DNA from 4 places in the Paenibacillus sp. FSL R5-192 genome. Region 4 is predicted to be linked to each of the others. Evidence: riboswitches for the same ligand, from Rfam matches in the RefSeq annotation. Region 4 holds a riboswitch; each other region holds the start of a gene.
The links. Region 4 has a riboswitch for thiamine pyrophosphate ahead of thiC (phosphomethylpyrimidine synthase ThiC). Riboswitches for the same ligand answer to the same signal wherever they lie in the genome.

Region 1 (7,877 bases), on a different contig from region 4:
CAACTCTCACCGATGACATTAGCGACCTCTGCCACATTGCCGCGCAGTACTGTGAGACGAAGTTCACGAATGAGCATCTGCACGGTTTCCGTGCGATAGGTGGTTGCGCCAGCTCCAACCGGATCAAGCACCACAGGCACGTGATGCGCATTAGCCGATTGGCCTGCCAGACGGATTGCCTGAACGACTTTGTCATCGAGTGTACCGATGTTGAGTACCACGGCTCCTGACATCTTGGCGACATCAGCGACCTCTTCATGAGCATAGGCCATAAAAGGGGACGCACCGAGTGCAAGCAGACCATTGGCTGTGAAGGGAGCCACGACAAGGTTAGTGATATTGTGTACCAGCGGATTTTGCGTACGAACACGTTCCAGATAAGACATATAATTTCCTCCTTGTTTTGAAGTAACCCGATCGGCGGAAGTCCGATATCTGGAGTCACTCAACAGAATAATAGGATATGAGTTGCCTTGTTGAGTTGGGGCGCAGAGTCTAACAACAGCCAGATGCATTAATGCGGGAAAAGCAGAAACGTAAAATCTGAATCAATTTCATAACTCACTAAAATGGATTTTTGGAACTGGATATAGACAAATTGAATCATTCTGATCGATATCTAGCGAAACAATAAAAAACGAAACGATACAAAATACAGAAAGTGAACAGAGTGAATTTCTCCAAACTCAGGCAAGAGATAGTGTGATGGATGTTAGCATCCAACCGGTGTCTTGAAGTCTAGGCTGGTCGATACCCAACTGATTTGGGCATGATCGGGCACGACTGGTCAGACGATGTTTCTAAAGAACACAGGACGTCTTATTTGGCTGTCAGGTCCTCCTTTTGAAATGTAAGGAACATCAGACACGTTATTCCCAGAATCGCCTGACCAAAACGCTGCAAACAGCTATTTATTCTGATATAACATGTTTCAGGTTCTTTAGATTTCTGCAACCGCTCCAAATCCCTGAATAGGACGCCTCAGATTCGTTAGCGGTCGTAGCATGCTCTGTTTCGATCAAGTTAAGGAGCGTTTCAGCTCCCAGTAGGCTTGAAGATAAGCGCTAATTACATTACCAAATACATATCAACAAGCCACCCAAACGCATATCAATCTGCCCAGATGCACATCAAGCCAGTCAAACGCATATCAATCTACCCAATTGCACATCAAGCCACTTAGGATTGTTATAAATAAATTCTGATACTCCGATGCTTGCTTCAGGCCAATTCCATTTCGCAAAACTTCATGCATTGGATCCTACGTTTTGTTAACTTTGCTTTTAATCCCCTTGCTTTCATTCCCTTTATGTTCAATCACTTTTCCTTCATTCGCGTTGCTCTCCTTTATTTACTCTCCTTGCAGAGTAATAAAAGCATCCTCGGCTTTCACCGATTCAGGAATCAAATCCTGTTCAACGAGCCATGTACGTACATTTTCCCACGATTCCATTTCCTGCCGACCAAATGGTTGGCCTTCTTCATTCATGAGTGGTAGCAGAATTGCCAGGCTTTTGGTTTCGATCTCCGGGTCAAGCGGTGATGTTTCATTCTCATGAGCGAGCAGAATACTCAAGGCTTCTTCTGGATGCTCAGTCACATATTTCTGTCCTTCCTGGACCGCTTTGACGAACCGGGTAAGTTGGTCTTTTTTTGCTTCAATGCCAGCTTCACTTGCAGTCAGGACCAATTCATAATAATCAGGCACACCATAATCGACGGGGTTAATCGATTTCATGGCATGTCCTTCTTTCTCCAAAATCAATTGTTCATGGTTAATAAAACCACCCATAATCGCATCCGCTTGTCCGGAAGCCAGCGAAGGAATCAGATCGAACCCAACGTCGACCAGATTTATGTTGTCGGGATTGCCGCCATCCTTACTGATCATCGTGCGTACCATCGCTTCGTACAGAGGAATGGAGGAATAACCAACAGTCTTTTCTTCAAGATCTTTGGGTGAACTTACGTTGCCATTCGCTTCGGTCAACAGATGCACAAGCGGGTGCCGAACAACAGCAGCAATGGAACGTACAGGAATGTTCTCGCCACGCGCGAGCAAGATTTGGGGCTGGTAACTTAGGGCCAGATCAATTTTTCCGGCAGCAACAAGTTTGAGCGAATCATTGGTATCCGCAGGCATCTGAATATCGAGATCCAGACCTTGGTCTGCAAAGTATCCTTTTTCCTGAGCCACATAGATGAAGGAGTGTACTGCATTCGGGTACCAGTCGAGCATGATAGACAGTTTATCTTTGGTGTCTGATGCAGGTTCGGTTGCAGACGGATCTGTTTGCTGTGTATTGGTTGCCGAATCTGTTGTTGGCGTATTTTGGCTATTGTCTGTGGTGCTGCATCCGCTAACGATCAGCAAAAGGCTAATGAGTATGATGGGAAGCAGGGAGTATATACCTTTGTTATTCATAAATGAAGTTCCTCATTTCATCGTTTTGATTTGTAGAAAATGGGCAACAGCATGTTAACGATAATGTGACAATGAACTGATTGAAGATGTTGCTGAAATTGTGCATAAGATATGTTTTGTTTTGAAGATTGTAACTACTGTATTTACATCTAATTTCTGTCTAAGTATTATCCAACCTTTCTTTTGCCTCCATGACGATGACGCCGTATGTTAAACCGTTTCTCCAGCCAGGTAATCAGTACAAACAAAACGATCCCAAGCAGGGATAACAGCAAAATGGCGGCAAACATCGCATCCGTGTTCATGTTGCTGGACATACGACGGCTGAAGTACCCTAGACCTTTGCTACCACCGAGCCATTCGCCAATCGTTGCCCCAACCACGCAGTACACCACAGACATCTTTAGCCCCGAGAAAAAAGAGGGAAGTGCCAGCGGAACCTGGAGTTTGCAAAAAATATCCCACTTGCTGGCGCCCATGGTGAGCAACAGTTCACGCTGCTCTGGATCGCCTTGGCGGAGTCCATCGTAGGTACTGACCACAATGGGGAAGAATGCGATTAAAAATACCACGGCGACTTTGCTCCACAACGTGTAACCAAACCACAGGATAAATACGGGGGACAAGGCAATCAACGGTATGGTCTGACTGATCACGATGAAGGGATACAATGCCTTTTCAATCGATCGGTTCATATGCATGCCTGTTGCCAGCGTAATTCCAGTCACTATGGACAAGACAAAACCAACAACAACCTCCATAAAGGTAGCAGGCAGATGGATGGTCAACAGCAGACGGCGATGCTTAACCAGTGAGCTTACGATGGCCGTGGGTGCAGGAATGATGAAGGAGGGCACCCATCCCATACGCACAATCACTTCCCAGATCGCCAGTAATAAGAACATGAGCATAATGAACAGACCATATTGGGAAAACGACCTCGAGAGCCACTTTGAACACCACGTCCAGACGCTAACCTCAGCTCTATCGTGCATGCAATTGTTCCTCCAGTTGTTGCCTCATCTGCACGAGAGCCGGTTCGTAGATCATGTCCGAATGCCTTGGGCGTGGTAAAGGAACCGTCATCTCCTGCAACTGCTGACCTTGCCCTCCTGGAGTTAACAGAATGATACGGTCACTTAACAGCAGGGCTTCTTCGATGTCATGTGTAATGAACATCACGGTTTGGCCAAAGCTCTCCCACAGCTCCAGCAACCAGCGATGCATTTCTCGTTTGGTTAATGCGTCGAGTGCACCGAAGGGTTCATCCAGCAACATGAGCTGCCCGCCTGTAAGCAAGGTACGAAGCAATGCCACCCGCTGCCGCATGCCGCCGGACAATTCATCTGGATAGGCCTGTTCATAACCCGACAGGCCGAACCTTGCCAATCCAGCTAGGATGTTGGCACGTAACTTGTCCTTGTCCTGTCGGCCTGGTGCCAACTCGGAAGGAAGCATGCAGTTCTCCATGACGGTACGCCAGGATAACAGCAGATCTTTCTGCGGCATATAGGCGACTCGTCCGAGCCGTTGTCCGTGCGGTACATCAGCAATATCGATGGTGCCGACGGTTGGCTCATGCAAGCCTGCGAGTAGCTTGAAGAGCGTGCTTTTACCTGACCCGCTGGAGCCAATGAGCGAGACAAATTCTCCTTGTTGGACCTTAAGCGACACATTGGCGAGCACGGGTGAATCCTTTTTTTCAGGAAAAGCGAAGCTAACGTTCTCAATGGTTACATGGTTGTTCATCTGATCCTCACCCCCTTGATGTCAGACTGCTGGAATAACAACGGCATCCTATACTCTGCAAAAGGAACAAAAAAGACCCACCCATTTCCGGAGAAATGAGTGGGTCTGTAAGTTAAATCCGCAATTTATCTTCACATACATGAAAAAAATCCGCTTACTAAAAGGCCGCTCCACTTCCCTCCGCTGGTATGATCCAGATCAGGTTCAAAGGGTCCGAATAATCATATTCGTCTCAGCCGCAAGGCTCCCCTAGTGCAAAAGTTCAAGATATGCAGTTGTCTGTTCAGCATATATCACTCGAACATGAACTGTAAAGAGGCAGCATGATGGAATTCTTGAGATGAACTTGGAGTCAGACCCGAACAACTGAACAATTTACCTGGGCTCCCTAACCCGATATAATAGGGGTGGCGCATATTGGCCGGATCACAAAATGCAGGTGGGATTGTTCTCCCTCCTAGGCAGAATGGGGACCCGAGTTGAAAACGTTCAAAAAAGTATATATTGAGATCACGAGTATCTGCAATCTGGCATGCAGCTTCTGTCCGCAGACACAGCGTGCCAAAGGATTCATTGACCCTGAAGTCTTCAACAATATACTGGATCAAGTTAAACCACACACCAATCATATTTATCTACATGTCAAAGGCGAACCCTTGTTGCATCCCAAAATAGATTTGTTGCTCGATTCCGCACATGAGAAGGGACTCAAGGTGAACATTACAACGAATGGTACACTGCTGCCCAAGACTCAGCATAAATTGCTTGGCAAACCGGCGCTGCGGCAGATGAATTTCTCCCTGCACAGTTTCGATGGGCATGAAGGTTCAACAGACCGTGACGGATACCTGCGTCATATTTTGTCCTTTGTACACGAGGCCGTTAAGCACAATGTCATCATCTCATTTCGGTTGTGGAATCTGACACAGGATAACTTCACAAATGCTCAGATGAATCGAAATCGGGAGACCCTTGAAGTATTGGAACGTGAGTTCAATCTGGATTTCCGCATTGAGGAAAAAGTAGTTCCAGGCAGCGGGGTCAAAATTGCCCCGAATGTATACCTGAATCAGGACCATGAGTTCCAGTGGCCGAGTCTGGATGCACCTGAAGATGACGGCAAAGGCTTCTGCCATGCACTTCGCGGTCAGGCAGCTGTGCTTGTAGATGGAACGGTGGTTCCATGCTGTCTCGATGGCGAGGGTGTGATTAACCTGGGTAATGTGCACGAGAAGTCATTCTCGGAGATTATTGAGGGTGAGCGAGCGAACAATCTGGTATATGGCTTCTCCAAACGCGAAGCTGTAGAAGAGTTGTGTAGAAAGTGCGGTTATCGTCAGAGATTTGGAGCCTGATATTTTATATCAGCAAGCCAGAAGACATTCAAGATCACACATTTGGAGACAAATGTAGTGGTCTTTCTTTGTTATTGGGGATTAAGTGAGGGGTACATACGTTACAAATGAGCATACCAGAGGTTGATATCAGCATATTGCTTGAGAGACCTAGCATGCAAAAAATGCCGATATGACAGGGATTGTACGATGTCATGATATATCTGATCTAATGATTATTCTAGTTACCTTCCTTATTTGGTAGGATTAGGTTGTTGGTCGGACAGAGGTGCACCTCTGGCGAACTTCCAGTACAAGCCCAGGCTGTACATTACCAAAAAACGAGAGAATAAGGGAGGAATAAAGTTATGAAAAAAATGTTGACGTTGTTACTGTCCGCTGGTTTGGTTGCTTCTATATTTGGTGCAGTTCCGGCTGCGGCTGCGCCTACGGTTGTAAATTCAACTATTATTGTTCCAAAGGGCACGACCTATGATGGTCAAGGCAAAACATTTGTAGCTAATCCTTCCACACTTGGCGACGGATCTCAAGCAGAAAATCAGAAGCCAGTCTTCCGTCTGGAGGCAGGGGCCACGCTCAAAAACGTAAACATTGGATCACCAGCTGCTGATGGTGTTCACTGTTATGGCAACTGTAATATATCGAATGTGGTCTGGCAGGACGTGGGCGAGGATGCACTGACATTGAAGTCTGCCGGAACGGTTAACATTACCGGTGGGGCAGCGTATAAGGCTTATGATAAAGTGTTCCAGATGAATGCAGCTGGAACAATTAACATCAAAAATTTCCGTGCAGATGATATTGGCAAACTGGTTCGCCAAAATGGTGGAACTTCCTTTGCAGTTAACATGACGCTGGATAACTCCAACATTTCCAATGTAAAAGATTCGATTATGCGTACAGACAGCAGCACATCACAAGGGAAAATTACGAATACCCGTTATTCCAAAGTACCAACGTTGTTCAAGGGGTTTGCTTCAGGGAAAACGAGCCAGTCTGGGAACACGCAATATTAGACAGAAGATTGAATCGCTGGAGTTGGTAAAAGTTTAAGCTCTGCTTGTAATTTGAAGTTAAAATATAACGCCAAAAAGAGCGTTCCAAGGTCATTGTTACAATGACTTTGTGGGACGCTCTTTGTAATGCAGATGTCATAGTATAGTTCTGCTGAGCAATGTTTTATAGAGGATGCTCAAATTATTGCTCTCCCGGAACTTCAACGATGACTTTGCCTTTCTCGGGGACAACAGAACCGGTATCAATAGAGTCCAATTTGTTCATGATTTCGTAAGAGGTTTCTTCAAGCATGCGAGAGTACTTAAATGATACGAGTGTTTGACCTGCTACGGAAGGACGAGTCCCTGCTTCAGCAACGGCTTTGTTTTTAATAAAGAACAGGTCACCGATGGTTCCGGCATTTTTGCTGATGTTAGCCTGCCATTGTAACAGTGCACTTCCATTTTTAAGGATATAATAACTGATCAGATCGTTATCCTCAACAACGAAGAAACGATCTTTTTTACCTTGCTCAAAGATGTATTCAATGGATGAATCCACTGGACCCAAAGGGTTGCGAATGTCCAGACGTGCTTGTCCCAGTTCAGAGAAGCGTGGCAGATGCAGTGCGGCTTCACGCGCCACAGTCAGATCGGAACTGTTATATTCTTTTACAATCGTAGCATCGGTAGTGTAAATGTAGGCTTCCTTGGCCTTCTGGTTCCACTGCACCTTGGCACCAAAAGCTTCACCGATGGCACGGAGCGGAAGCATCGCTTTACCATTCACCAGAATCGGCGCTGAGGATAATGTCGCATTCTGACCGTTTTTCTTCATTGTTTTGCTGTTAGGTGTAAGGACATACTTATCGCTGCCTGTGCTAATGCTGATCTCTTTTGTTTTGTTATTGTAACCAAACGTATAGTTGCCGAGGAATTGAAGCTCCGTCAATGCCACGTACGTAATACCCTGCCGTATGACAACATCATATTGAGCTTGAACATTGTTAATATAAGCTGTCGGTTTAGGTTTAGTTGTTGCGGCTTCCGCCACAGTGGATGAGAGTAAGGCAGGTGCCGTGCCTGCGGTGAGTATCGAAGCGGCAAGGACCATTTTCCATGTTTTAAGCTGCCAAACAGAATTGTAATCTTTCATCACTATCAATCTCCCTTCTAATGTTTAAGACGGACTACATAACCTAAATGTTTCATATTATGGAAAGTGAACCATCAGATTCTTTCCCCTGTTACCCCAAATGAAGCATGATGATTTTTCTAGGGATTGCCACAAATACCCATCTGATGTACATTAGAAGCAATGAAATAAGTGAACCGGGAGCTCAATGAAGTTGG
Region 2 (7,877 bases), on a different contig from region 4:
TTGGAACAATTCATGAGATCAGCGTGTAATCGTTATAAAAACCTTTGAATCTAGCCCAACATAGTAGGAAATTGGTTTATGTAAATACTATTTCAGTTGAAAAAGGGATGTCCATCGTCACATGCAACATGACGTGTGGAACATCCCCTTTTTGAATTACTAAAGCGTTACCTAACCTCTCTACTTCACTTCGTCCTGCTCTGGCAAAATCAAGCTCTCGGCCCCGCCCATATAGGGCCGCAGGGCTGCCGGAATGTGAATGCTTCCATCCTCCTGCTGATGATTCTCAAGCAAAGGAATCAGGATACGCGGCGATGCCACCGCCGTATTATTCAAGGTGTGACAGTAGACCAACTTGCCTTCGGCATCGAGGCAACGAATATTCGAACGGCGCGCCTGAAAATCATGCAGATTCGACGACGAATGCGTTTCTCCATATGCACCGCGGCTTGGCATCCAGGTCTCGATGTCATACTGTTTGTACGTTTTCTGCGACATATCTCCGGTACATACAGCGACAACACGATACGGCAGTTCCAGTAATTGCAGCAATTCTTCGGCGTGTCCTGTAATCTCTTGCAACATGCGCTCCGATTCTTCCGCATCAGGAGCACAGAGAATGACCTGCTCAACTTTGGCAAATTGGTGCACACGGTATAATCCGCGTACATCCCGTCCGCCGGAGCCAACTTCACTGCGGAAACACGTCGATACCGCAGCCAGCTTCACAGGCTCTTGAACATCAACAATCTCATCCGCATAATACGAGACCAGCGGCACTTCAGAAGTTCCCACCAGCCACTTGTTCTCCCCTTCGAGTTCATAGACCTGATCTCGACCGGTTGGGAAGAATCCGGTGTTCACCAGTGCATCCTCCCTGACCATCAGCGGAACCTCCATCGGTGTGAAGCCGTGCTTCAGAAGCAAATCAAGCGCAAGTTGCTGTACTGCTCGATGTAATAACAGGCCAGCGCCTTTTAATACATAGCTTCGCGTACCGCCAATCTTAACTCCACGGGGAATATCGATGAGATCATGCAACTCCCCAAGTTCCACGTGATCTTTGATGTTATACTCGAACGTTGGCACCTCTCCCACACGTCGCAGCTCTACATTGTCTGCGTCCGACGAGCCATTGGGGGTATCCGGGGATACGATATTGGGTACCAGCCATTGCAGCTTGGTTACTTCCTCCTGCACAGGGGCGAGCCTCGCTTCCACCTGTTCCAACTGTTCATTGATCTGTTTCACCTGAGCCCGCAAACCCTCGGCCTGTTCCCGATTCCCGGCTTGCATGAGTCTGCCAATATCAGCAGATAACGTATTGCGCAACCTGCGACCTTCTTCCGATTCCTGCAAAAGTGCCCTGCGTTCCTCATCCCGCTCTAACAATGTGCGAATGTTGATCTTGATTTTTTTCCCGTCTGCTGCGGCCTGAACCTCTTCTGCATGTGCACGAATCCACTTCATTTCTAACATGGTCACCGTCTCCTTTGGCTGTAAAAATACAAAGAGCGCCCTCATCCCTTGGGACGAGGAGCGCTCTGCTCGCGGTGCCACCCAACTTGCTGAATCAGGATATCCTGCTTCCAGCCTCTTGGTCCGCGATAACGGGCGGTTCCGGTTAACTTGGGGAAATATCGCTCCCCTGGCGAAAACGCCTCCGAGTTGGATGCTCTTCAACGGCATGGTCCGATCTGTAATTGTTGGTCTCAGTATATACGAACGCCGGACCAGATTGCAACCTTCTGTATCGATCAGGAATTCATGGCACAACTTAACATGTCCTGTTATGATAGACTTTGTCTTCAAGATTGCGCTTTATTGTGATCCTCAATTTATGTATATAAGTAGAAGGAGTTCTTTATGAAAAAATTACTTTGGATCGGATGTCTGTCCTATTTCCTGATTGGACTTGCCCACGTTGTGCTCGGTTCCATTCTACCGGTTGCACTTGAACATTACGGCAAAGATTATAGCCAAGGCGGAACGCTGATCTTTGCTCAATTTGCCGGATTCCTCGGTGGTGTATTGTTATCCCCTTGGCTGAACAGACGCTTTGGTAAACGGGGAGGCCTGTTAATCGCCACAGCACTACTCTGTATTGCAGAATTATCCTACATGCTGCTGCCACCATGGGGCTGGATGTTCGTCATTGCACCCGCTGCCGGCTTTGGATTCGGAATGGTTGAAGCTGTTATTGGCACCATTATCATCGCTGCAATCAAAGACAATACAGCCGTTGCCATGAGTCGACTGGAAGTGTTATTCGGGATCGGAGCGATGGTCATGCCGCTCATTGCCAGCGGTCTGATTGCTGCTGGATACTGGCGCCTGTCATTTCTCGTTGTTGCCATCTGCGCAGCGCTGACCTTTATATTCTGGGCGAAGGGATCATTCGGTGAACTCGATAAGTTTCTAGAGCGACAGAGTTCAAATAAAGGTTCAGTACATGCCCACAGTGCTGGGACATCGGATGAGATGCATCCCGCATCTGCAAGTACATCCAGTCCAACCTATCGTGGCCGTAACAGGACTCTTCTGGTATTATTCGTCCTGTTCTTCTTCCTCTATGTTGGCACAGAGATGAGTCTTGCGAACTTCATGCCGGCGATCCTGATTGAGAAAATGAACATGAAGGAAGCCGGAGCAGCCCTTAGTGTCACCTGTTTCTGGATTGCCATGTCCGTGGGACGGCTCTTCGCCGGTTATATCGCAGAGAAATTCCAATACCGCGTATATGTCCTGTACAGTTGTCTTGCATCTGTTCTCTTGTTAATGATATTTCCATTTACAAACCAAATCTGGTCTGCATTTCTCATCATCTTACTGCTTGGACTTGCGATGTCAGGGATATTCTCCATTGCCCTTGTCTTCGCCAGTAAACTGTTGCCCGGAACAGAAGAATCCACACCTAGCATTTTGATTGCCTCAGGTGGGGTTGGCGGTGCCATTCTGCCTTTGACTACGGGATGGAGTCTTGATCATCTGGCGGTTAATCAGTCTGCATGGATGCTTGCGATCTTTGCAGTTGGCCTGCTTGTCATTAGCGTAATCACGTTTCAATGGCAGAACAAACATATAGCCAATTCTGCGACTTAACAGTTCTGTGTTGATCCAGTCCTGAGGATTAGAAATACCTATTAAAGAAATTGAAATGTCCACCGCCATGGCCTGACGGTGGACATTTTTTTGTAGCGTTACTCTGTTCTAACGAACCTAGCACACGCTATCCCCCTCCATTTCCGCATGTTTGAAATCTAACGAATCCTAGAGACGTTATTATAGATAATTAGCTTCAATTAAATGTCTCGTTGGAGGTTTTTTGCATAATAACACCGCTGAGATTCGTTAGGTTTTCATTCCCTTAGGAACTTGCCTAATAAGGTGTCCTCGATTCGTTAGCGCTGTAATATGGCGGCAGTGCCCTATCTTTGCCTCTCTCATCACCTTTCATTAAAGGTGAGAATAATATCTATTCATTTGCACAAGATTGCCCAGGAAATACTTATGGTCAACCAAATCACACACTTTTATTAACGACAGGCATTACGGGCCCGTTATCCTTGATGAACTTACCGAATACATATCGGACGAGTGGTCCCAGAACGATCAACTGATATGGAAGCGCAAGGCTGAAGTTACGAGCAATGGTATGGAGATACGTACGGAGTACGGATGACCCACTTAATTGATCAGCGAGATATGCCGAGATCATTCCATACATGGACATGATCAGAACCATGCCAATCACCATGAAAAATGAAATGACGAGCACACCCAGAATCTTGTAGGACTTGTCAAAGGGCAAAGAGAATGCAATCTTTCTCGCCACAGGGCCAACAATGAAAGACTCCACCAGAAACGCGATGACAAAACATAATATGAATTGAAGCAGTATTTCAAGCGGGGACATCTTGCCGAGTAACCCACTGTGCCATAGATTGAAGAACATCATGACCAAGACCATTCCTATACACATCATTAATCCGAAAATAATTTGTTCCTTCTTGCTGGTTGGCAATTCTCTCATCCTCTCTGTTTACCTTCGTAATTATAGAGATGAGGAAACCCTTCACATAAGTGAACATTCTGTGAAAAGTTATGATTTTTCCAATTTAAAATTGGATTTGACAACCATGTAGTACAGCTCTATGATATCCCTTAAAATGGTAGAAACATTCACTACATAAGGAGGTTTTTGATTGTGAGTTTTCAAAAGCGCATTGACCACGTCGGCATTGCCGTTCGTGATCTGGAGACCACGCTGCGTTTCTACACGGAGATCGTTGGTCTTGAATTGAAAGACCGGGTGACCCATACCAACGGCGTCATTCAGCTTGCCTTCCTTGGCTTCAATGGAAGTAATGAGACTGAGATTGAGTTAATTCAAGGATACAGCGACAAGCTACCTTCTGAAGGTACGGTGCACCATTTTGCGATCCACGTGGATGATCTTGATTCTGAGTACAAACGCATTCAATCCACCGAAGCCGAATTTATCGACGGAGAGATTATCACATTGCCTAACGGTTACCGCTATTTCTTCATCCATGGACCTGAAAAGGAATGGATTGAGTTCTTCCAGCGCTAAGAATTGGAGCTGATTTCATGAACATTTTAATTACTGGCGCAGCCGGAAAAATTGGACGTGACTTGTCCCAACACTTGTCAGAAGCATTTCGCCTGCGACTAACGGATTTAAATATCGACAGACTGCATACGTATCAAGGGACCAGCCATGAGATCATGACACTGGATGTGACAGACCCCGAAGCCTGTCAGCGTGCTTGCGAAGGCATGGATGTGGTTGTACATCTGGCTGGAGATCCTTCCCCGAATGCCGGATTTTATGAATCGTTGTTGGACATCAATATCAAAGGTACATTTAATGTATTCCGTGCAGCTAAAGACCAAGGTGTACGAAGAGTCATTCTTGCAAGCAGTGCACAGACGATTGAGGGGTATCCCATTGATGCTCAAGTCTATCCGGACATGCCAACACGTCCACGGAATTTGTACGGGGTTAGCAAATGTTTTGGAGAATCGCTCGCTTCCTATTTTGCGTATACCGAAGGTTTACAAAGTGTAGCAATACGTATAGGTGCATATGATGATTTTCAACCGGACGGACCCGTGCTGGAGGCAAGGGATATGAGCGCGTATATTAGTCCGGCTGACTTGTGTGATTTGATGTTCAAAGCAATTACAACTACCGATCTGGAACCCTTCACCATACTGCATGGGATCTCGAATAATCGGTTTAAACGATTAAATCTGGAAAACACTCAGAAACAGGTAGGTTATGACCCCAAATCCGATGCTTTTGCACTCAGTCAGATTGCCTTATATGATTCCCCACGATAATTATTGAAAATAACACATCCAAACAGGCTGTTATACATATGTATAACGGCCTGTTTGATAACTTATACGTGTCCCTATCCAGTTCATGACTGGACACGTTCCACCCGCTGGCCTATAATTACACCTAGTAATGCCCGTAACTTCATAGTTTCCCAGGGGAGTCGGAATTGGCCGGCTGAGAGTGTATCCCACCAAGATACTAACCCTTAGACCTGATCTGGATCATGCCAGCGTAGGAATCGGAGTATATCGAAATGGCACAGCCCTATGGCTGAACGCCACCTCTCTAACGCCTGCACGCGTCCCGGAATACGGGGCGCTTTTTTTGTTACTATCAGAAAGTATAAGTTTGGAAGCATCACCTTCCTGATATTGCAAGAAAAACTGCCGCTAAGCGCAGTCTGGCTTCCTTGAATGACATCGATGGACGTTTTACTTGTTCAAAAATAACGTCATCCGGATCTCAACTGGTATAAATCTGTCGATTTATGCAAGATGATTGGATATGAAGCCAAGGAGTACCCCGTGCCAATCGGCCGGACATACCGAAGGAGAGACCACAGATGAAATGGCGTAAAACGATGGGATTGTTGCTCTTGTGCGTGCTTATGGTGACTGTAGCCGCATGTGGTGGCAAAGAAGCTGCCCCAGCTGGGCAGAACGGCAACACAAATACGGAAAGCAGCAACGAAGGTGACACTGCCGCCCTGAAAGATATTAAAGTGGTGCTCGACTGGACACCAAATACGAATCATACAGGCCTGTATGCAGCTGTAGATCAAGGTTTTTATAAAGCCGAAGGCTTGAACGTGGAGATTGTACAACCAGGTGCCGGTGGCGCAGATACAATGGTTGCCTCCAATGAAGTGCCTTTTGGCGTAAGTTATCAGGAGAGTGTAACTCAAGCCCGCACACAGGGTGTTCCATTGGTCTCCATCGCAGCAGTTATTCAGCATAATACATCTGGTTTCGCTGCTCCGGCGGATCGGAATATCAAGTCACCGAAAGATTTTGAAGGTAAAACCTATGGCGGTTGGGGTTCCCCAGTCGAAGAAGCCGTGATGCAATCCATTATGGAAGGCGACGGAGCCGATGTATCCAAAGTGAAAAACATTAACATGGGTGACGCCGACTTTTTCACCGCAGTGAAACGAGACATTGATTTTGCATGGATTTTCTACGCTTGGACGGGTATTGAAGCCGAACTGCGCGGGGAACCGATCGACATGTTATATGTGAAGGATTATTCAGATGCATTGGATTACTACACGCCTGTACTAGTAACAAACGAGCAGACGATCCAAAACGACCCTGAGTTGGTGAAAGCATTCCTGAAAGCCACTTCAGAAGGATATCAATACGCAATTGATCATCCCGAAGACGCAGCCAACATTCTGATCAAGGCCGTACCGGATCTGGATAAAGACTTGGTACTGGCAAGCCAGAAATGGCTTAGTCCAAAGTACACAGATGACGCCCCACGCTGGGGTGAGCAAAAGCAGGAAGTGTGGCAGAACTACACCGACTGGATGTTTAGCAAAAAACTGCTGGATGAACAGATCGATGTGAGCAAGGCATATACGAACGAGTTCTTACCCCAATAAAATTTCTCATATAAAACGAACTTAAATTTTACACGAGGACGGAGAGGACAGAAATAACGTGAAAAAGCGAAGCGGTCGCCTTTATCACCGGATTTTCCCTTTAGAGAAAGGGAATCAAAAAAATCTGGGGATAACAGCGATTGGAAGGTTATTCTGTCATCGAAGTGGCAAGTGTAACAGTCATTAGTTCATTTTATATATCACGAAAGGAGCCGTGATCTCTCATGGCAAGCACACTACTTAGTATTCAGGTTATCCCGAAAACGCCAAATGGCGAGAACTCTTATCCTTACGTTGATCGAGCCATTGAAGTTATTCAGCAATCTGGCTTGAAGTATCAGGTGAATGCGCTCGACACAACGATGGAAGGTGAACTGGAGGAACTGCTGGAAGTTGTACGTAAAATGCACGAGGTACTTGTGGAGGCTGGCAGCCCAAGCATCATCTCCCAGATCAAAATCGCCCATAGCCCTACTGGCTTCAGCATGGATACCCTGACGGAGAAGTATCGCTAATGCATGCCTATTTCAAGAGTGTATGGCCGCCCATTGTGGCGGTTATTCTCTTTATAGCGATATGGCAGGGAGCCGTCTCCCTCTTCCATATTGAGAAATGGATGCTGCCTGCACCGTCCGACATCGCCCGCGAAGCCGCAACCCAGGCCGAGCGGCTTGGCATGCACGCTTCCGCAACCATTCAGTTAACGCTGATTGGATTCGCGGCTGGCACAGCGGTCGGATTACTGATAGCGATGGTGCTGCATTTGGTCCCTTTTCTCAAGTCAGCCCTGTACCCTTTACTTATTCTTAGTCAAAATATCCCAACCATCGCGCTCGCGCCGCTCCTGTTAATCTGGTTTGGATTCGGGCTGTTGCCCAAGCTGATTACGATCATCCTCGTCTGCTT
Region 3 (7,877 bases), on a different contig from region 4:
AATATGTAGCGACTTTTTTGATATTCCACGCGAACGAACTCCAGCTTCCTAAACCCACATGAGATTACCAAGTGATAACATTTTATTGTAATTATTGTAAATTTGTTATATGTAAGCGCTGTCTAAAGAGCTATAATCTATTTATCTGGATGTTAATCCGTTCAGAAATACTTAGACCAAATCAAGAGGAGGAATTGTATGAAACGGTTAGGCCAATGGAATATAACGGCCTTGGTTCTTGTGCTGGTACTCGCCATGCTTCCATTTTCGAATGTCTCACATGCAGCCAAGGCAGTTACGGAAGTGGAGGGAGGTCATTTGAGCACAAACTTTGAAGACGGTACACTTCAGGGATGGACTCCACGTATAGGTAACGAAAGGCTGACAGTGACACAGCAGGAAGCACACGAAGGTCAGTCCAGTATGCTGGTCGCCAACCGTGAGCGTTCCTATCATGGACCGATGTTATCCATGAAGGATCTGCTTAAGCGTAACCAAGAGTACGAAATTTCGGCATATGTAAGACTTACTCAGGAGCCCACCACGGATCAAACACTACAGCTCACCACATATAAAAAAACAACTGCCGAAAGCTGGAACCCAATCGGTAGCGTGAAAATTACCAAAACAGAATGGAATACATGGCACAAGATCACCGGAAAATTTCAATATAGCGATGATCCCACTGAATTGAATTTGTTCATCGAAACACCCTACATCTCTGAAGATAGCGTAGATACGTTATCGTTCTATGTGGATGATGTATCATTTACTCTGGCCGAGCAACTGGAGATTGAAGAAGGGATTCTGTCTCTGAAAGACCTGTATCAAGATGATTTCCCCATTGGTGCAGCGGTGTATCGCTGGCAGTTGGAAGGCGCATATGGACAACTGCTCACAAAGCACTTTAACAGCTTGACCGCAACCTACGAGATGAAACCGAAGTACATGTCTCCTTCCGAAGGTGTTTATGAGTTCGAGGCAGCCGATCAATATGTTCAGTTCGCCGAGGAGCATGGTATGGGTGTACGCGCACATGCGCTGTTGTGGCATATTGATGCAGCAGAGTGGATGTTCAAGGATCCTCAGGGTAACCCTGCGAGTCGAGAATTACTACTTGCCCGGATTCAGGATTACGTTGAAACCGTCATGACCCGATACAAAGGTAAGATCTATGCCTGGGATGTGGTAAACGAGGCGATTGCGGATAGCAATGGTGATGCCAACGGTTTACGTAAAAGTCCCTTTTATGAACTAATTGGTCCGGATTATATTGAGAAAACCTATGAATTCGCTCGTGCAGCCGATCCGAATGCCAAATTATATTACAACGAATACTTCACGGAAATCTCTGAGAAAAGAGAGCATATGTATCAGTTGGTCAAACGACTGAAAGAGAAAGGGCTCATCGATGGTGTGGGTTTGCAATCCCACTATAACCTGGAATCCCCGCCCATCAAGGAAATTGAAAAAACGATCAGCATGTTCGCCGAACTTGGATTGGATATTCAGATCACGGAACTGGATGTGGATAGCGGAATTCCATTTGGTGAAGAGATGTCCGATGAAGTTGCAGTAAAGCAGGCGTATCGATATAAGGAACTGTTGGATTTGTACAAAAAACACAAAGACCACATTTCTTCAGTTACCTTATGGGGACTCCAAGATGAGAAGTCTTACAACAACCAGGCTATGCTGTTTGATTCAGCCCTGAAGGCCAAAAAGGCATACTGGGGACTCGTGGATGAATCCAGTTTGCCTGTGTTGACGCAGAGAGCCGTCTCACTTTCGGGTAAACCGGATATCAAAAAACAGACACAAGATCCGCTCTGGAACAAAGCGGTGTCTACTCCACTGAAGGGTGACTCTTCGGGATCAGCCAGTTTCCGCACTTTATGGGATCATAGTAACCTGTATATCCTCGTGGATGTACAGGATGCAAAGGCAGATGTGAATGACAGAGTAGATATCTTTGTTGATCTCAATAATGGCAAGACCACTTCATATGAAGCAGATGACCGACACGTAATCATTAAGCGGTCGGGCAAAGCTGAGGGTGTGGAGCAGCGTTCATATCGTGTACGCGAGACAAAAGCCGGATATCAGGTTGAATTGTCCATTCCGTGGGGTGGTATCCAAGTCGGATCAGAATATGAAGCCGGATTGGATATCCGTGTGACTGATGGCGGTTCAAGTGGGACACAACCTTATAATCCACTGTACTGGAATGATCGAACACAATCTCAGGAACAGGATACAAGCAAATACGGCGTGATTCAACTCGCCCCTATGCCCAAATCTGCACAAGCTGTGCAAGGGATTGTTCAGATTGATGGGAAGAAAGACACATCATGGAATAAGGCTGCACCATTTGAAGTAAAACGGTTGAACCAGAGCGAAGGTGCAGAGGCAGTGGCTCGCGCAATGTGGTCAGGTGAGTATCTATACCTGCTGATCGACGTCACTGATCCAAACATCATTACAGATAGTATCAACCCATGGGATCAGGATTCGGTTGAGATTTTCCTGGACGAGAATCACCAGCGCACACCGTATTTTCAATATGATGATGCCCAGTTCAGAATCAGTGCAGACAATGTGGGAACCTTTGCAGGGGGTGCCTCACCTGGACGCCTTGTAAGTGCTGTGAAGAAAACAAATAAAGGATATCTCGTAGAAGCCAGAATTCATTTACAATCATTGACGCCCAAAGCAGGAAATGTTCTCGGTTTCGAGCTCCAAATTAACGACAACCAGGGCGGAGGTAAGCAGAGCGTAGCCAAGTGGAATGATACGACCAATGAGAGCTGGAGAAATACTTCCCAGTACGGAATACTCACTTTTGTCGGAAAGAACAAACTCGGGCATTAAACCATCGGCAGTAGTTGCAAGAATAGAAACCATCATAACAGTGGCTGAAACTCAACCATTGTTGTGATGGTTTTCATCGTTTACATACGTCACCAAAGGTGATGAGGGGCGATACAATCTTCCTTGACTATATTTAACAGCCCTTGATATACTAAATGGATGTTATTTTATCTTTTATGGGAATAGGAAAGTAATCAACTACATACAACCGTTTGCGAGGGAGCCTTAACCGGCTGAGAGGGTGTTAAACCGACCTTACCTGATTTGGATAATGCCAACGTAGGGATGCAACGATGAAACACTGTACTTGGGTAGCTCATGCGAACCCCCTTGTTTTAGTGTATTTGTCTGCGAAACATCCATAGGATGTTTCGTTTTTTTGTTTTTAAATACGTACATTATGAATTGGAGGAACACATGTTGACTATTTCAGAGAGACTATATCAGGCAGCACAGCCTGTGTGGAAGGAATGTCTTGAGCATCCCTTTGTTAAAGGAATCGGAGATGGTTCCTTAACGGTTGAACAATTTCGTTATTATTTGCTGCAAGACTACTTGTACCTGTTCGATTATGCCCGCGTATTTGCACTAGGTATTGTCAAGTCGCACGACCCCAAATTGATGCAGTTTTTTAGTGAAAACGTAGATAACATCCTGAATGGTGAAATGAAAATTCATCGTTCTTATATGGAGCGATTAGGAATTACAGAGGATCATGTTTTCCAGGTAAAACCTGTCCTGAAAAATGCAGCCTATACTAACTATATGCTCTCTGTTTCCCATGCGGGTGGCATAGCAGAAGTACTTGTATCCATTCTGGCCTGCTCATGGAGCTATGCAGAGATTGGTCAAGTCCTTGCCCAAAAGCCAGGTGCAGCTGAGCATCCTTTTTACGGAGAGTGGATCACAGGATATGCTTCCTCTGAATACAACAGCAACAATCAATCCCTAGTGACGTTAACTGATAAGCTATTAGAAGGCTGTAGCGAGGGAACGTACCAACGGATGGAGGATATTTTCGTGATGTGCAGTCGCTTTGAGCTTGATTTTTGGGAAATGTCATGGAAGCTGGAGCCTTAAGTTCACTGTAGTCAATTAAAGTAGAGAGCAGCGGCCATAAACAGTCTCAGGATAGAAATAAGTAGAATACGTAAAGGAACGCTTGCAATAAGCGTGTTTCGTGACGATGCCAAAAAAAGGGCGGATAGTATCCGCCTTTTTTCATTGTTGAAATTCTTGACACAGGGACATTTTGTTCTCTGAAGTCTCTGGCTAAAATCAAAAAGGGTGTCAGGACGGAATGTTCATAGCAGTCTGAATGTTTTTCAGATCGAGCTGAATTTGCTCTGCAATATGGTAAGGGTGGTATAAACCATGCTGCACCATGTAATTTGATATCTTTTCATGAGAATCTATGGCTTCATCGAGCTGTTTCATCAAAATTTGTTTGATTTCGGGGGTGGCACATTCGGTCACAGCCATGGCGTAGTTTCTGACACCGCTCTTGGCGTTCATCAAAAAATCCATTGCGATCACGTCATCGGTCAGCGTATTAAGACCAGTCATGTGTTCTAATATTGGGTTCATTTTTTTATCTCCTATACAGTCGCTTTAGACAGCACTCCACCGAGCTCCTGAAGCTGCTGTTGTGATAAGATCGCATCTTGTTGCAAAATTTGCTTGAGCTCCGGGTCGGTTACCAGAGCTTGCATGGTCTTGGATTTAGTCATACAAACCGTCTTGAACGCAGCTATTTCATGTACCTCGAGAATCTCATGCAAAGCGTATGTGGAATCCATTCAGATTGTCCTCCCATGTATCTATTCATATTTAAGGCTTTAAGATGACTTTAATGCAATCGTCCGTTTTTGTATCGAACACTTCATAGCCCCGTTTGGCCTCGCTGAGCGGAATGACGTGCGTAACAATGTCGCCAGGGTCCACTTTGCCAGACGTAACCAACTCGTACATGTATGGCATGTAGTGAATGACCGGAGCTTGTCCGGAACGGATATTCACGTTTCGCTGCATGATATCACCGAGCGGGAATCCGTTATAACGTCCGCCGTATACCCCAGTGACTTGAATGGTGCCACCTTTGCGAACAGCCTGAGATGCAATGATAAATGCGCTCATGGTGCCGCCTTGCAGTTTCATACCGCTGGCTAGAAATTCAAGATCGCTCATCTTGCCGTCCATTCCTACCGCATCAATGACAACATCGGCGCCGCCTTTGGTCATTTCCTTGAGAGTGTTCCCAATATTCTTATCCTGTTCGAAGTTTACTATTTCCACATTGTTTGTTCGCTTCGCATGCTTTAAGCGGTAATCGACATAGTCGACGGCTATGACCCGCTTAGCTCCTTTCAGCCAGCAGAACTTCTGGGCTAGGAGTCCGACCGGGCCGCAGCCGAGCACAATGACCGTATCTCCATTTTTAACGCCGGCGTTATCTACGCTCCAGAATGCCGTCGTCATGGCATCGGCGATCAAGCTTAGCTTTTCGTCCGGTTGTTCGCAGTTTTCAGGGATCTTAAAGTGGGTAAAATTAGCAAATGGGACCCGTAAATACTCCGCTTGCCCGCCGGGATATCCGCCGGTCGTTCCGGAGTAGCCGAAATATGCGCCCATATCCCCGTGTTCGTTGGAATTGTCACATTGGCTTTCCAGCTGATTTTTGCAAAAAAAGCATTCTCCGCATGCGATGTTAAACGGGATGATTACGCGGTCGCCTTTTTTTACCTTGGTCACGCCAGGGCCCACTTCTTCTACGATCCCCATCGGCTCATGTCCGATGACATAGTTTTCCTGAAGGTTAGGGATCATCCCGTGAATAAGATGAAGGTCAGAACCGCAAATCGCGGTACTGGTGATCTTTACGATCATATCGTCCGGTTTCACAATCTTCGCATCCGGCACCTCTTTGACCACGACATTTTTAACCCCTTGATACGTTACCGCCTTCATGCTTTATGTCCTCCAATATGTTCATCTGGGGTCCGATCAAACATCCCTTTACGTGACGTATCACCCGGGAACAGATTCATCTGCCCGATCATCACCGTATTTTTCGCCGAAAGCTGATCGAGTTGGTACTGTTCGTTCAGCTCATAAGGATGAAACCATTTTTTGCGAATCATGAGCTCCGAAATTTCTTGGTGCATTGAAATTCCCTGCTTCAGATGAGTATGCAACAGGGCTCTTACATCCGGTGAAGCCGTTTCCGTCAGGGCGATGGACAAATTACGTACACCCTCCTTGGCACGAAGAAGGAAATCCATGGCAAAAGTCATATCTGCCATTTCCGGCATATTCAATGAATTAATCGGATCTAAATAATCGGTATTCATCTGAGTTCCCCTTAATGTGTTATAGGTGTCGGATTATTCGGAACGGGTGCTTGAAAAGGAGCTCTTGCGTAGATTGCTTGCAGCTCAGCAATCTGTTGTATGGATTGAATTACGTCTTTCTGCATTAATGCTTTTAGCTCTTGGTCAAAGACCAGGCCTTGCATAAGTTTCGACTTAGCGATGCAGAGCGTTTTGAAGTTTAACGCTTCATGCAGTTCCATCGATTCGTGCGGCGCTAGCGTTGGATTAGCCATTCAGAAATGATCCCCTCCTTTTTCATCAAGATTAGATTTTCCAATGCATCGGATCTTATACTAATATGGATCACCGGAGAGGTAAGATCCGAATATTCCCATACAGTCGCAGGGATATATACAAAATCTCAATCCCATACTTATTTCTGTTTAAATGAATGATCTTACTCATGGAAGGAGGAGTCACGGTGCCCAATAAAAACAAAATTGATCTAGCAACCGAAAACGCAAGAAAACCAGCAGAAGATGCACTTAACTCGAGTGGTAGTAATACGCTGGAGCAGCATGCATCTAACGCGGTTTCTAAGGTGCAGACGGCTTTAAATCAGGCAATAAGCTCGTTAAGTGAATCTAATGCGGCAACAAATTCACAAGCGTTGGAGATTGCCAGGCAGCAATTGACCCGAGCAGAGGAATTTTTAGATCAAGCGATAACTTCAGCCAATGCATTAGGTTTACCGGACCAACAATAAAACGGTTTTGGTACTGATAAGCTTGGTAAAGTTTTGCGTTGACGATCGGAAGAAGCATTTTTCCTAGAGCACATATAGTTAACGTCAACATGCTTCGGCTTACGCCGAAGTTTTTTTGTATTTTTAAATGTATCGGACAATTTCAAAATCGAGGTTAAAAAAGAATGATTAAGGGCCAGGCATTAGAAAAAGTCTTGAACATAATTATAGGTAATATCTATTCAACTATGTTGAGGAGGACATCATACAGCCTATGTTACCTATGGAAGAATATTTTGGTAAGTTAGAACTCGTTCATTCCTTTTACGGGGCTATGCCTACAGGCGTTAGTGTATCCGAAACCGGGCGTACCTTTATTTGCTTTCCAAAATGGGGAGATGACGTTAGATTTACGGTAGCGGAAATTGTTGATGGTCAGATGCAACCTTATCCTAATGAAGAAACGAATTTGATCAACCCATTGAATATCGTTATGTCCTTCATTAGTGTCCAGAGTGTTGTTGCAGATGGAAGGGGAACCCTGTGGGTACTGGACACGGCTGCACCAAATTTTTCAGAGCCTATTAAAGGAGGGGCAAAATTAGTCGCGGTAGATTTAGAAACAAATACAATTAGAAAAGTATATACATTTGCAGATGATGTAGTCTTGCCGACAACGTATCTAAATGATGTCCGATTTGACTTTCGTGTAGGAAAAGCAGGTTACGCATATATAACGGATTCTTCTTCCAATGGTCCAGGCGCTATTATCGTCGTAAATTTAGAAAACGGAAATGCGTATAGACGGTTGCATGGAGCAAGCTCGACCTCACCCGATCCGTATTTTGTGCCGAAAGTGGAAGGTAAAATTTTGATGAATCGAAACGCGGATGGTTCGACATCTCCGTTTCGATTGGCCTCTGATGGTATAGCGATTTCCCCTGATGGAA
Region 4 (7,877 bases):
AAGATAACAACGAAATGTAAAGAGAATTGCATCGATTTTCAGAGCCTGCTTCAGAGCGATATCTTAATGTAATATATCTTTATCGTATGTTCCAATATAGTCAAAGTCAATTGATTGAGGGCATTTGTTACGCAATTGTTATATAGTTCTTAAGATATATGGGTAACATTACCTTAGTGTGTAAATTACAGGGGATTAAGTCTTATAAAAAGGAAAAATTTACACGTTGGCCTATTTTGAATTTGGCTCTTTTTGGTTTACAGATGAGACCGTTTCTCATATAATTTATGTAACCAAGTTTCATGTGATGAAACATGAGGAGGGCATTATGCCATGGAAGATCGCAAGTTAACCGTCCGGGCTGTGGAACGGGCGCTGGATATATTATTATGTTTTACCACACGCAGTGATCTGGGACTCACCGAAATTGCCAGCCAGATTGGCCTGCACAAAAGTACAGTGCATCGTTTGATGGCTACGCTGGAGGATCGAGGGTTCGTGATCCGCGATGCAGCAACAGAGAAGTACCGACTTGGCATCCGAATCTGGGAGCTGTCAGCTCACATGTCCCGCAGTGATGATCCCGCTATTCTGCTGCTGCCTGCGATGGAGCGACTGAGAGATCGATTGGGGGAGACCGTGAGTCTGTACCTGCGTGATGGGAGTGAAAGGATACGGATTCAAGCTGTGCAAAGTGATCAGGCGATCCGCCGAGTCGCTCCAGTGGGTGTTAGACTCCCGCTGTCTGTGGGCGCTTCCAGCAAAGTCCTGATGGCGTTTGCCACGGACGAGGATCGTGAAGAACTGATGAACGGGCCGGAATGGCCGGTGTTTATTGATCCCGCGGTGTATTTGGCGCAGATGGGAGATATCCGGGATAACGGATATGCGACGAGTTATGAGGAACGTGAGCCGGGAGCTGCCGCGGTATCTGTACCGATTATGGATCGCAGAGGCAATATTGCAGCTGCGCTCTCGGTCTCAGGACCTGTCAGTCGACTCTCGCAGGAGACATTGCATGAATACGCACCTGTGTTGAAGGATGCTGCTACGCAAATGGGGCTCATGTTATCCTGATGTTGATGTAAGTTTTTTCTCCAATAGAGTTTGATGATTTGGAATATAAAGGTTGTTTTTATGTTCCGGTTGCGCTACTCTGTAATGGACGGCCCAACGGGGCCAGCTTCATTGAATATGAACGGCGGCTTATGTAAGCCGCAACTTATTAACGTTACTGGGGGAGTCCGAATTGTCCGGACTGAGACGGAATCGCATGAGATTCCGGACCCTTTGCACCTGATCTGGATCATACCAGCGTAGGGAAGTAATCGGCGATATGACCACAACCACCACATGATGTGACCCTTGTAGGGCTCCGTTAAGGAGCTGCATGAAGGTGCATTATTGGTGATGGACATAAAAGTCGGTTCCTTCGGGGACCGGCTTTTTTATATACAGGGAACGGGCGATATAGCGCGGATTTTATGGGCTTCTTTTTCGATAACCTGCGGAAGTGGGCTTGGATGAGGAGGGAAGTCTTATAGATCGATGATCTGTGGCAGCCTCCGTCTGTTGTTAACTGTACATGAAAAGTGTCTCCCCTGGTCTGGTGTAGGATCGCTCTTTCTTCTCTGCATTGCGCATGATTTGGGACAGGTACGTAAGCGAGCTAATGATGAAACCAACCAAACAAGCGACGAACACTGAGGAGGAGACAAGTGAACATGAGTACAGGAAATCAAACGGGACAACAAGCGATGGAACAGGAACATAACGGTCAGCAGGTGGAAAAGGAAACAGGGGCGGCCGGACGGGTTCAGCCCTTTCCGGGCAGCCGCAAAGTCTACATTCAGGGCTCACGGCCGGACATTGCTGTACCGGAGCGTGAGATAGCCCTTCATGACACGAATACTCCCCAAGGGGTGGAGCATAACGAACCGCTGCGTGTCTACGATACGAGCGGCCCCATGACCGATCCTGCATTCCATGCGGATATCCGTGCAGGTCTGCCATCCCTGCGCACACGTTGGATCACAGAGCGCGGCGATGTCGAAACTTACCAAGGCCGTACAGTTAAACCGGAGGATAACGGACTAAAGCCTGGAGGGAAGAGAGCTGGCGCTGAAGAGTACCCCGGATTACGAGGCAAACCGTTGCGGGCACAGCCAGAACGCTGCGTGACTCAGATGCACTACGCGAGACAGGGAGTCATTACGGCTGAGATGGAATTCGCCGCCATTCGTGAAGGCGTGGAGCCGGAATTTGTGAGACAGGAGCTGGCGAGTGGACGGGCCATTCTGCCATCCAACATCAATCACCCGGAGAGTGAGCCGATGTTGATCGGTCGTCATTTTCACGTGAAGATCAATGCCAACATAGGTAACTCTGCTGTATCTTCTTCCATTGAGGAAGAGGTGGAGAAGATGACCTGGGCGGTACGATGGGGATCGGATACGGTGATGGATCTGTCCACAGGCAAAAACATTCATACCACCCGGGAATGGATTATCCGCAATTCACCTGTGCCGATTGGTACGGTGCCGCTGTATCAGGCGCTGGAGAAGGTGAATGGCGAAGCGGAAGCGCTGACCTGGGAGTTGTACCGTGACACACTCATTGAGCAGGCAGAGCAGGGCGTGGACTACTTTACGATTCATGCAGGTGTACTGCTGCGTTATATCCCCATGACCGCCAAGCGAATGACAGGTATTGTGTCTCGGGGTGGTTCCATTATGGCAGCATGGTGCCTTGCGCATCATCAGGAGAATTTTTTATACACCCATTTTGAAGAAATCTGCGAGATTATGAAAAGGTATGATGTGGCGTTCTCACTGGGAGATGGACTTCGTCCAGGCAGTATCTACGATGCGAATGACGAAGCTCAGATGGCGGAACTGGCCACGCTTGGGGAACTGACGCAGATCGCATGGAAGCATGATGTGCAGGTGATGATCGAAGGCCCGGGTCATGTGCCGATGCATAAGATCAAGGAGAATGTGGACTTGCAGATGGAGATCTGTAAAGAAGCACCGTTCTACACACTTGGGCCGCTAACGACCGACATTGCGCCAGGATATGATCACATCACATCCGCCATTGGGGCAGCCATGATTGGCTGGTTCGGCACGTCCATGCTCTGTTATGTTACGCCAAAAGAACATTTGGGCCTGCCCAACAAGGATGATGTGCGGGAAGGGGTCATCGCCTACAAGATCGCAGCTCATGCCGCCGATCTGGCGAAAGGCCATCCGCGTGCTCAACGCCGCGATGACGCATTGTCCAAGGCACGCTTCGAGTTCCGTTGGCGGGACCAGTTCAACCTGTCACTGGACCCGGAACGGGCATTATCCTACCATGACGAGACGCTGCCAGCAGAAGGGGCCAAGGAAGCTCATTTCTGCTCCATGTGCGGACCAAAGTTCTGTAGCATGCGCATCACGCAGGACATTCGTGCCTTTGCCGCAGACAAGGGGTTGTCCGAGAATGAGGCTGTAGCTGCCGGGATGCAGGAAAAGGCCGAGGAATATCGGACACGGTCCTAGGCGCCGGTACAGCGCAAGCTGGGCAGTCTGACATCGTTTGAAGGTGAGAATACTGCTATCATGTCGTCTTCTTCATCTTATTGATCAGCTTCCTGATACTTTTTATCAGCATTATGGTTGATTGTCTAGCAGATGTTTAATAAAATGAATGTAAGTAAACACCAATAAGAGTAGCCAGGCCAATGGCTACTCCTGCACAGCATTTGCGGTGGGTATTCCTCCGAGTGCAGCAAGTTCAGATGAAGTGACCCGTCAGGCCGTCAACCTGTGGCGGGTCACTTCTTTTTACGATCGATGTATGTCAGGAGCGCAATAATTAACATCGCGAACACGATTACGTCGTTAAAAGAGAAGTTCATAGGATCACCTCCCACTGGAGGCAAGCCTATTTCCCACCACAAATTGGCTGTACAAAGTGATTATACCATTTGAAATGCTCTTGTTCGAGAGCATTTTTATTTTGCAAAAGGAGTCGATATAGTAGTTTTCACATCTTTTTAGTGATTGTAATATTTCACTCCAAATCCGCTACTACTGTCGAGCCAGGCCCAAATTCTTCTCCAAATACGTTGCAAGCAATGCCAGAGGGCTATGGATTGGAATACCGCGATCTATTGTAACCTGTGCAGCAGCGGGAGCCATAGACAGTTGGGCCGCCACTACCGCTTTACCCGGGTACTGCTCAGCAATCTGCTGTAAGCCTTCTCGTACCGCTTCGAGATACCCTTGCTGATCTCCACGCATAATCAACTCAAATGTCCCAGGGATGCACACCGCTTCCGTCTGAGAGGTCTTGGCAACGTGTAGTTGCCCGTTCTCATCCTCTTGCTGTAATGCCTGATTCAACCGTGCCATCGTTCCTTCAATAGTTGCCGGGTTGGTGAATGATATTATGTAATCTCCTGGTACTCGCCGCATCTCCTGCAATAACGGATCATCTATGCCGATCACAGGCACAGGGACCTGTATGGCTTCCTGCTCCAATACTGTCGCAAACAGGGTACACGTGACCAGAATGGCATCGGCATGACACTCAGCGATCCATTGGAGCGTCTGGGCTACCTTCTCGTGAATGACAACCTCGGAAAAGTCAGCGTCATGTTTAAGACGGTCCAGACCTGGATCGACGTAATGGACCAATTCAACTTCATAAGGAGCAAGCGTCTCCTCAATTAAGGCGATGTTGGAATAATGAGCGTGAAAACAACCAATGGTGATCATGTGCTAAGTCCCCTTTTATAGTTCGTATATGTCATGGATCTTTTAGATATTTAAACCATTATAGAAACATGCCTGAGAACTGTACAGTCGTTTATGGCTCAACGCCAATAACCGCCCTTCCGCCAAGCTGCGGAAAGACGGTTGATAACCTGACTCAACTAGGGTCGGTCCGGTGTCCATTTTTATCTAAGGGAAGGAGAAGCATTTTTCTTCGCCATTTTTTGTTGCAGAATTTCATGAAAGGATAGACCTTGAGTGTTCTCATTCTCCTTTTTAGGAGCAGTGGTCGCCGTGTTGCGCGGATATTGGTGATGGTACGGGATCATTTGCTGAATAGGCATGCGGATCATCTTGGTTCCTCCTTTGATGCGTTTTTTTGGATTATGTATTTCGACTGGTTACCATGCCAGGTGCGCATATAGGTACATGTGACTTGTTAGACGAAATAAAAGAGTTTAAAGCGTAATTCCAATTGGATTGTAGTGATTTTACCCGGTTTTAAGGAGATGTAAACGTTTTTAGGGAAATTCAGGAGTAAAGGACCTAATATGAAAGGTTTGATATGGGAGGATCGAATCGGTTGTTATGTGAATAGTCCCAATTTTAAGGAAGTCAATGGTACCCGCATATGAGGCATATTATCTGGTTAAATGATGCAAAGCATGCTAACTAACTTGGTACCATGGTCGGGTTGTTTAGGGGATAATGTAGTTCCGGATATAACAAAAAAACTGCCGAGCGAACCCGGCAGCTTGCTTGATATGAAGAAGGATGCGATGAAACTTTGATTCTGTCTGAGGTGGTATCGTGTTGGTTTTATCTACTTTGGCGAACAGCGATGTATATATCCACTTGTACACTTTCGGGATTCAGGCTGCGTTCATCATATAATTCAAAATCCCCGGTGAACGTACGATCGCTTTGTTTATCCCATGCCCACACGGCTCCCCAAGCTTCGCCAACAACCTCTGCCATCGGTCCTTTTCTGGAAGTGAATATGGCGTAAGTTGCAGGAGGGAGTAAAATGTCGTCCAATCCCTCAGGCAACGATTCGTTCGGACTGACCTCATGCCCTACCAGTATGGTGTATTCTCCGGTTATCCCATCGGTGTAATCCGTGTAACAACCATAGCGAACAACTTCAGGTGCAGGGAGGTGCTCTGAGGCAAAATAATTGTTCCAGAGTCCCTGAATACAACCTTTGCCACTGATCTCAATGGCGTTGGTTGTGCGGGCGGATACGCCGGCAAGACGTTTGCCAGGGAGCGTGACATAACGAACGGGCTGGGCAGAGAACGAATGCTCTGTTGTTACCTGACCAGGATTAGCGGAAGCAGTAGAGTTTTCAGCCAGAGATTCTGTGTGTTGATCCGTTGTATTCGTGCGCCAACGCTTCAAAAAAGGAAGCTGGTTACGCAGCATCGAACGAGCGGATTCCTCATCCATGCCTTCGTCCTTCAGAATGGCAGTGCACATCTCCGTCATGCCTTCTAGTGACATACCGGGCTGCTCAAACTTGCCCTCTTTGTAACAATAAATACAGTACTCACGGGTTGTGCTTCCATCTGCTTCCGTTCCGAATTGGGCAGGGGTTGTGAGCGGCATTCCGCAGCTTTGACATACAGTAACGTTCATGATTAGTTCCTCCTCATATATGTACAGATTGAATATATCTGAAGTATACGGGTAGGAACTGGACAGCTGTCTGTCAGGTTTGAGTCGGAGGTATATAATTTTGTACAATTTGCTCCGCGATACGGCAGATTTCATCCCGAATATGCTGAGGTTCCAATACTTCAACGTCCGCGCCGAAGCCCAGAATGAACCCATATAACCAGCCATCCTCGGGAAAAGCAACCTCGCTGATATAATACCCAGTCCCATCAGGCATGACGTTCTCGATCCCAAACCATTCTTCCGCAATATGACGGACGCGAGCATGGAATTTCAAGGTTAACCTAGCTTGATTGTCCGGACGGCTCCATTCCTGTTGCCAGGGTCTGTCCTGTGGGTTAATGACTTTACGCTCGAAGTGCTCATTAGCAAGTGTAACATCTTGCATGCGCACAAGCTTGAACATGCGAAATTGATTCCGCTCGTGACAAAAAGCATACAGATACCAGGAATGCTTCTTGAGTACGATGGTATGAGGGTCGGCAGTTCGGTGAGTATGGATACCTTCCGCACTGCAGTAGGTAAAGGTTACGGGGCGTAATTGATCCATACCCTGTTCGATAAGTTCAAGCTTTATTTTCAGCGCTTCGGGATGCGTCCAAGTTGAGTAATCCACGATGAATCGATTGGTATTGGCCTGAAAATCGTCATTTTTGGATTCAGGTACGATACTGCTGAGTTTTTCGACCAGAAGCTCTCGCGCCGCATTAGCATGGGAAGTGGATACACTGCGCAGTGCAGTGACGATGGAGGCGAGGTCCTTGTCTGTTAATACGTTTCGATCCAGACGGTAACCCTCTGCCAGACCAATCCCACCGCTTGCCCCCTGATATGTCACCACGGGGATGCCTGCTTGACCCAATGTATCGATGTCCCGATAGATGGTCCGGATTGATACTTCGAACATATCTGCCAAGTCTTTGGCTTGTACCCGTCCACGATTGATTAGCAACACCACGATGGCTAATAAACGCTCCAGTTTCATATGTATGGATTCCTTTCATTGGTTTATCTGTTGGATTCAAATATGTTATATTGTTGAGCATCACACATAGGAGTGGAATAAGCAATGAAGCGAATTACGATTCTGATCGCAGACGATGAAGTTGAGATCGCTGATCTGGTTGCTTTACATCTACAAAAAGAAGGATATCACACGATCAAGGCCTTTGATGGGAAGGCGGCGGTTCAAGCTGTTCAGACTCAAGCGATAGATTTGGCGATTCTGGACATTATGATGCCTGGTATGGACGGGTATGAGGTGACACGTAAAATTCGGGAACAGCATCATTTACCGATCATTTTCCTAAGTGCCAAAACGTCAGATATGGACAAAATTACGGGACTTGTGATGGGTGCGGACGATTATATGACCAAACCGTTTAATCCGATGGAGCTTGTTGCCCGGGTTAACTCCCAGTTACGTCGTTCGCTGCAATT

Region 1: another riboswitch for thiamine pyrophosphate. It lies ahead of C161_RS21690 (ABC transporter ATP-binding protein); the one in region 4 lies ahead of thiC (phosphomethylpyrimidine synthase ThiC).
Region 2: another riboswitch for thiamine pyrophosphate. It lies ahead of C161_RS23490 (ABC transporter substrate-binding protein); the one in region 4 lies ahead of thiC (phosphomethylpyrimidine synthase ThiC).
Region 3: another riboswitch for thiamine pyrophosphate. It lies ahead of tenA (thiaminase II); the one in region 4 lies ahead of thiC (phosphomethylpyrimidine synthase ThiC).

Annotation. Positions count from the first base shown of each region.
Region 1 is NZ_ASPR01000043.1:343,685-351,561, reverse strand. It holds gene thiM (hydroxyethylthiazole kinase) at 1-386, opposite strand, end outside; gene C161_RS21700 (ABC transporter substrate-binding protein) at 1,352-2,425, opposite strand; gene C161_RS21695 (ABC transporter permease) at 2,593-3,420, opposite strand; gene C161_RS21690 (ABC transporter ATP-binding protein) at 3,410-4,174, opposite strand; TPP riboswitch at 4,333-4,435, opposite strand; gene C161_RS21685 (radical SAM/SPASM domain-containing protein) at 4,654-5,529, shown strand; gene C161_RS21680 (pectate lyase) at 5,877-6,545, shown strand; gene C161_RS21675 (copper amine oxidase N-terminal domain-containing protein) at 6,727-7,680, opposite strand.
Region 2 is NZ_ASPR01000047.1:155,516-163,392, reverse strand. It holds gene serS (serine--tRNA ligase) at 181-1,479, opposite strand; gene C161_RS23510 (MFS transporter) at 1,867-3,102, shown strand; gene C161_RS23505 (hypothetical protein) at 3,524-4,033, opposite strand; gene C161_RS23500 (VOC family protein) at 4,208-4,594, shown strand; gene C161_RS23495 (NAD-dependent epimerase/dehydratase family protein) at 4,612-5,367, shown strand; TPP riboswitch at 5,512-5,624, shown strand; gene C161_RS23490 (ABC transporter substrate-binding protein) at 5,931-6,971, shown strand; gene C161_RS23485 (thiamine-binding protein) at 7,196-7,486, shown strand; gene C161_RS23480 (ABC transporter permease) at 7,486-7,877, shown strand, end outside.
Region 3 is NZ_ASPR01000015.1:281,958-289,834, forward strand. It holds gene C161_RS16080 (endo-1,4-beta-xylanase) at 199-2,871, shown strand; TPP riboswitch at 3,078-3,175, shown strand; gene tenA (thiaminase II) at 3,289-3,951, shown strand; gene C161_RS16090 (spore coat protein) at 4,162-4,458, opposite strand; gene C161_RS16095 (hypothetical protein) at 4,470-4,670, opposite strand; gene C161_RS16100 (zinc-dependent alcohol dehydrogenase) at 4,702-5,838, opposite strand; gene C161_RS16105 (spore coat protein) at 5,835-6,221, opposite strand; gene C161_RS16110 (hypothetical protein) at 6,233-6,475, opposite strand; gene C161_RS16115 (hypothetical protein) at 6,664-6,948, shown strand; gene C161_RS16120 (L-dopachrome tautomerase-related protein) at 7,202-7,877, shown strand, end outside.
Region 4 is NZ_ASPR01000005.1:53,908-61,784, reverse strand. It holds gene C161_RS03285 (IclR family transcriptional regulator) at 334-1,077, shown strand; TPP riboswitch at 1,227-1,340, shown strand; gene thiC (phosphomethylpyrimidine synthase ThiC) at 1,758-3,542, shown strand; gene C161_RS03275 (hypothetical protein) at 4,074-4,763, opposite strand; gene C161_RS32260 (hypothetical protein) at 4,946-5,113, opposite strand; gene C161_RS03270 (zinc ribbon domain-containing protein) at 5,580-6,398, opposite strand; gene C161_RS03265 (helix-turn-helix transcriptional regulator) at 6,472-7,422, opposite strand; gene C161_RS03260 (response regulator transcription factor) at 7,507-7,877, shown strand, end outside.